DNA from 2 places in the Ureibacillus sp. 179-F W5.1 NHS genome. Region 2 is predicted to be linked to the other one. Evidence: a T-box and tRNA genes for the amino acid it is inferred to sense, from the RefSeq annotation. Region 2 holds a T-box; the other holds one or more tRNA genes.

Region 1 (3,428 bases), on a different contig from region 2:
AATGACTATTGTAGTATTTTGTAGAATTTAATCGAAATTTAGTGGTTTTCAAAGTATAATAACTTGGTCAAATTAGTTTATACAAAGGAGGTTTGAACAATGGAATGGACTTTAACTGGACTATTTATCGTGGCAATACTACTACTCATCTATTCTATGTACAAAAATAAGCAAGCTACAAAGATAGAACAACGCGAAATTGACACGGTGTATATGACGATAATGGAGGAGATTACTAAGCTTCAAAACGAAGTTCAAATTTTGAATTTAGAAAATGAAATTCTTTCACAAAAAGCTGGGCTTAGTAATGAGGAAAGAGAATTACAGCGAAAATTACTAGATTTATATAAGAGAAATTTTAAAGTGGAGGTTATGGCCGCTAAATTAAAGCTTGAACCATCAGAGGTGGAAAAGCTTCTAGCTCCATATGTGTCATTAAAAAAGGAAGGGAGAAAGGTAGCAAATGAAAGCTAATCTGATAAATAGCTTTGCTGCAGGTCTTCTCATCAGTGCAAGTGTTTGTGGAATTGTCTATTTTTCACAGTCTACACCGAAAGGACAAACGAATCAGGTGACAGCGAAGTCCCCAACGGAAGAGGAAATGAAAACGAGTCTCTCGAATGCTGGGTATGTTATTTTAACTAAAACAGAATGGGACGAACAACTAGCTGCAGCAGAAGAAGAGGCAAAAGGTCAACAAACTCAAAAAGAACAAACGGACCAATCGGAAAAGCAAGATAATGAGAAAGTCATTTATCGTACGGTTATCAATGTGGCATCAGGAATGACGAGTATCGAAGTTGGAGATGCATTAGTGCAGGGGGAAATCATTGATAATGCGATGACCTTTTTCAATGAAGTGGAAAAGAGAGGACTGGCAAATGATTTAAAGCCTGGTACCTACAAATTGGATAGTAATATGTCGTTAGATGAAGTCATCAATACGATTTTTCAGTAAGAATTACTCTTAATTAATTCTTTAGAAATATGCTGCGCTAGTACTTCTGAATTCTTCTAGTATTGTCTCCTCCTCCCAATGTTCACCAAAACAAACTCTTTTAAGAGATCAAGGTTATAAAGCATTGTAGTAGCTACCATTTATTCAATAACAACTTTTCATAAATTGGGAATGCTTCAAGTAAAAGACAAATCGGAGGAAACAATATCCTAGCGAAAAAAATTTTAATGAGTACAAGTAGTGCCTCCAATCAGCTTTACGCATTTAAAATTTCGATAAATTCAAATACATTAGAGAACAAAGACAAAGGTCGACAAACATTAATATCCCAGTGTTTGTCGACCTTTTAATTGAATGGTCTCGACTGGGTTCGAACCTGCGACCCCCACCTTGTCGAGGTGGTGCTCTCCCAGCTGAGCTACAAGACCTTGATTATTCTATTTACATATTACCATATGTAATAAAAAAATCTATTAAAATTTATAATGAAAACTAAAAAATGCTTTTCCCTCGTGAATAGATTTTAGTTTTTATGTTAAACGATAAATGACAAATCTTTCGTATGGATTTTTTTCATATAAAATAGGAAGCGTGATTTCCTTTATAAATTGAAAGGATAATTGGGTTTCTAAAAAATATTGATAATCATCTGAAGGGTAATAAAAAATTAAATCCATTTCTCGTTTAGTCTTCTCATAGGACAACATTATATTATCGAATACTTTCATAAAAACTTGTATGGAAAACGGATTAAAGAAATAAAATTTATTTTCATCAGGTTGAATTTCATATTTTTCTGCTAAACAACAGTGAAAAAGAATGGATCCTTTATTTTTTCCCACATTTCTAAAATAACTTTTTTCATTTTTCATTGCTTCATCTAAAAAATGTTGATTCATATCGATTCCTACACAATTGGCATGAAACATATAATGAATGAAGAAATTTAACCTTCCTTTACCACAACCAAAATCGACTATTGTATCCTGGTCATTGACTTCATAATGTTTAAACAACTCTTCTAAAGCTGTATAGGGGGTTGGTTCATAAGGGTGATAATGGATGGAGTTATTAACTTCCATTTGTTTTGAACGTGTATTTATATGGAGCATTTTATCGTATTGATATTCTTTCAACATGTTGCCTCATTTCATTTTTCAGTAACTACATAATCATAGCATTTCTTACACCAATTTTATAAAGTTTTTAATTTGTTTAAGTGACTAATGTTGGCGCCTTTCGTAAAAGATGTTACTACTAATGATTTGTAAGAAGGGTAGGAGCATTTTGATAAAAAGTAAATATAAAAGTTATAAAAGGGACTATCCGTCTTTACCATGGATAATGAAGCAAACATGGATTGATAATTTGTTTATCCATTATCCAGTTAAAAAGGAAGTTCTTCAAAAACTTGTACCGACTTCGTTAAAAGTGGATACATATGATGGATTTGGGTGGGTATCCGTTGTTCCTTATCTCATTACTGACATGCGCGGTAGAGGTCTTCCACCGTTACCAGGTATAAAAGAATATCCAGGATTTAATATCCGTACATATGTAATGGTGAATGATAAACCAGGTGTCTTTTTCTTTTATCTGGCAGCAGCCAACTGGTTTGCGGCTAAATGTGCGAAAACCTTTTTCGGACTGCCTTACTTTTTTGAGCCACTTAAGATGGAGCGGCACGATGAATCTGTATTTTTTGAAGGAAAAATGAGTAAAGGACAATTTAATTGTCAATATCACCCGATTTCTACTCCATATATGACATCAGCAGGTTCTTTAGATGAATGGTTATTGGAACGTTATTGTCTTTATACAATAAATAAGCAAGGTAAACCACTACAATGTAATATTTTACATCCATCTTGGATCGTATTTGATGGGGAGGCCAAGATACAGGAAAATATATTAAGACGGAATTTTAATATAGTTCCTGAAAGCGAAAAACCTATTTTACATGTTGCGAAAAGGGCAGATGTACGGATTTGGCCATTAGTAAAAGGGGAATAAAAATCAAGTCATATCTATTATTTCTTCCGAAAAAAAATAAAAATTTGAACAAATAGTGAAAAACATATGGCTATTTTGTGAACGATTGTTGTATACTATGTATATAGTAATACAACACAAGGGGGAGTGACGATAATGTTCAAATTATTTACAAATGTTTGTGCGCTACTTATCGTTTCTGGAATTATACTATTTGTCGCAAGCTTCTATACAAATATATCCATTTGGTACGGAATTGAAATAGCAAAATGTGGAGGATTTTTATTTATTATTGCCATATTTATGCAACTACTTTTTGAAAAAGAAACCGAAAAGAATCATTCAAAACAGCAGCTAGTTAAATAATGCAATAAAAATAAATGCGCATAATTGGAAAATCCCCAGTAAGTAGATTTAAAACGCTACTTACTGGGGATTTTATTTGTATTAAGATCTTCTATAAGTTGACATACTTTCG
Region 2 (3,428 bases):
TCGGAACAACCTCCAGTAACTGAAGAAATTCAATTTAATTATGAAGCCGTTTTCCCTGAACAACCTACGATACCAGAAAAAACAGCGAATCTTGAACCATTGAACGAAGCAATCACATTTACTGAACAGTTAAACGAAGATGAAACACAACAAGAAGAATCACAGATGACAGAAGAAATTCGTTTTGGACATGATGCTATTTTTCCAGAGGAGCCAACTGTTCAAGAACCATCAACTGCTCAAATGCAACCAGAGGTGGAGAATACAACTAATACCTCTGGACAAACTCCGACTGAAGAGCTGGAACTAGTTGTAGAAAATGAGAACGTATTATTCGATTCTTATGAAAGTAGTAGAAAATCATTGGATCATATTACGTTTTCTAGTGGTAACCTTGTAGAGAATAGTGAAGAAACATCTGAGTCTGTAAATAAAGATAAAGTAGTGGAATCGACTCAATATTTCCCTACGGATACGGATGATTTTTATCAAGAATTAACGGAGTCGTATACGATTCTAAATTTCTCAAATAAAATCATTCGCAAATAACCAACATAATAAAACTAATATGAGTAATAAAATAAAATCGCCAGTTGTTGGTACTATTAATGTTCGGATAGCTTGGAAAACCGCAATGGGAATGGCAATTTGTTTACAAAAAAATCGAGTTTTCCTAAGCCATGGTGGCAACAAATAGGGATTGTAGTTACTTCGTTTTTTCATATTTTCACTTCCTTTCATCAAATTTAATGTCACTTGAAAACTGTTAATGGTATATTATACAATAAGAATAGTTATACTTTGTTTAACCGTTGTCTTATACTATATAGTTATGATGAATTGTTAAATTGGTTTCATCAAATTGCATCGGTTGACAAAAGTGAAGTGAATAATGATGGATGCGATGAACAGGAAGAGTAAAATGTGCTTGCTTGCTTAAGAGAGGAAACGGTAGCTGAAAAGTTTCTGCTTGCAACCATTTGAACGTAGCCTTGGAGCAGCTTTTGTGAAATGATAGTAGCAAAATGCCGGGTAAACCCCGTTACCACAATGAGTGTCGAGATATTAGTGTTATTTCGTTTGAATTGATAACCTTATCTCGGAATTAAAGGTGGTACCGCGAAAAATAGAATCAAAACTCCTTCGTCCTTTTGATAGGGCGATAGGAGTTTTTTTATTTTATTCGCTTTTAAAAAATATCATAAGGAGGAGTCAATATGACAGAACAACCAAACTTAACAATGCCAACGAAGTATGATCCCCAAAGTATAGAAGCGGGTCGTTATGAGTGGTGGTTAAAAGGGAAATTTTTTGAAGCACAGCCTGAAAGCGGAAAGCAGCCCTATTCCATTGTAATTCCACCTCCGAATGTAACAGGTAAATTACATTTAGGGCATGCATGGGATACGACATTACAAGATATTTTAATCCGTATGAAACGTATGCAAGGATACGACGCATTATGGTTACCTGGTATGGACCATGCTGGTATTGCAACACAAGCAAAAGTTGAAGAGAAACTTCGCGAACAAGGGATTTCCCGTTACGATTTAGGCCGTCAAAAGTTCCTTGAGAAAACGTGGGAATGGAAAGAAGAATATGCTGGCCATATTCGTGAGCAATGGGCAAAAATCGGCCTTGCTCTTGACTATACAAAAGAACGTTTTACATTGGATGAAGGTTTATCGGATGCCGTTAAAGAAGTATTCGTTTCATTGTATGAAAAAGGCTTAATTTATCGTGGTGAACGGATTATTAACTGGGATCCAGCAGCAAAAACAGCTTTATCTGACATTGAAGTAATTTATAAAGATGTTGAAGGTGCGTTTTACCATATGAATTATCCATTGGCAGATGGTTCAGGTGTGTTGGAAGTAGCAACAACTCGTCCGGAAACGATGCTTGGTGATTCTGGGGTAGCCGTTCATCCAAATGACGAACGCTATAAACATTTAGTTGGTAAAACCGTTATCCTGCCAATCGTTGGTCGTGAGATTCCTATCGTAGCAGATGATTACGTAGATATGGAATTCGGTACAGGGGTTGTAAAAATGACACCTGCCCATGATCCAAATGACTTTGAAGTTGGTAACCGCCATAACTTAGAACGTATTCTCGTGATGAACGAAGATGGTACGATGAATGAAAATGCTGGAAAGTATCAAGGGATGGATCGTTTCGAATGCCGTAAACAAATTGTAGAAGATTTAAAGGCAGCAGGAGTACTTATTAAAGTCGAGCCTCATACCCACTCTGTAGGTCACTCAGAACGTTCAGGTGCTGTTGTGGAACCATATTTATCAAAACAATGGTTTGTAAAAATGCAACCGTTAGCAGAGGCTGCTCTTAACTTACAAGGGAATGAAGAAAGTAAAGTAAACTTTGTTCCTTCCCGATTTGAAAATACGTATTCCCGTTGGATGGAAAATATCCGTGACTGGTGTATTTCACGTCAACTTTGGTGGGGTCACCAAATCCCAGCTTGGTATCATAACGAAACAGGAGAAGTTTATGTAGGGAAAGAGGCTCCGAAAGATGCAGAAAATTGGACGCAAGATGAAGACGTATTAGATACTTGGTTCTCTTCTGCTCTATGGCCATTCTCTACTATGGGCTGGCCTGATGAAAATAATGAACTTTATAAACGTTACTACCCAACAAGTACATTAGTAACGGGATATGATATTATTTTCTTCTGGGTTTCTCGAATGATTTTCCAAGGGAAAGAATTTACAGGGGAACGTCCATTTAAAGATGTATTAATTCATGGGTTAGTTCGTGATGGTGAAGGACGTAAAATGAGTAAATCCCTCGGCAATGGTGTAGATCCAATGGAAGTAATCGACCAATATGGTGCCGACTCCTTACGTTATTTCTTAGCAACTGGATCATCTCCAGGTCAAGATTTACGTTATACAACAGAAAAAGTAGAATCGATTTGGAACTTTGCCAATAAAATTTGGAACGCTTCCCGTTTCGCTTTAATGAACATGGATGGGATGAAATATGAGGAAATCGATTTAACAGGTCATTTAAATGTTGCGGATAAATGGATTTTAACTCGTTTAAATGAAACGATTGAGCGGGTAACAAATTTAGCAGATCGTTATGAATTCGGTGAAGTAGGCCGTGAATTGTATAACTTCATTTGGGACGATTTCTGTTCATGGTATATTGAAATGGCGAAACTACCTCTTTATGGAGAAGATGAAGCAGCGAAGAAAACAACACGTTCTGTTCTTGCTTACGTACTTGATCAAACAATGCGATTATTACATCCGTTTATGCCTTTCATTACAGAAGAAATTTGGCAACACCTTCCACATGAAGGCGAGTCAATTACAGTTGCTGCATGGCCAACAGTTAAAGAACAGTTTAACTTTACTCAAGATGCGGAAAGTATGAAGCTATTAACAGATATTATTCGC

The links. The T-box of region 2 lies ahead of ACH0B5_RS12820 (valine--tRNA ligase). A T-box ahead of a tRNA ligase gene usually reads a tRNA of that ligase, here a tRNA-Val.
Region 1: it has a tRNA-Val gene. The T-box ahead of ACH0B5_RS12820 (valine--tRNA ligase) is inferred to sense a tRNA for this amino acid. The anticodon was not compared.

The regions. Positions count from the first base shown of each region.
Region 1 is NZ_JBIQFG010000021.1:850-4,277, forward strand. Features, by position in the region: gene ACH0B5_RS10555 (hypothetical protein) at 100-474, shown strand; gene ACH0B5_RS10560 (hypothetical protein) at 464-958, shown strand; tRNA gene ACH0B5_RS10565 (tRNA-Val) at 1,314-1,386, opposite strand; gene ACH0B5_RS10570 (class I SAM-dependent methyltransferase) at 1,489-2,094, opposite strand; gene ACH0B5_RS10575 (YqjF family protein) at 2,246-2,971, shown strand; gene ACH0B5_RS10580 (hypothetical protein) at 3,107-3,316, shown strand.
Region 2 is NZ_JBIQFG010000030.1:639-4,066, forward strand. Features, by position in the region: gene ACH0B5_RS12810 (hypothetical protein) at 1-549, shown strand, start outside; gene ACH0B5_RS12815 (hypothetical protein) at 526-723, opposite strand; T-box leader at 896-1,154, shown strand; gene ACH0B5_RS12820 (valine--tRNA ligase) at 1,218-3,428, shown strand, end outside.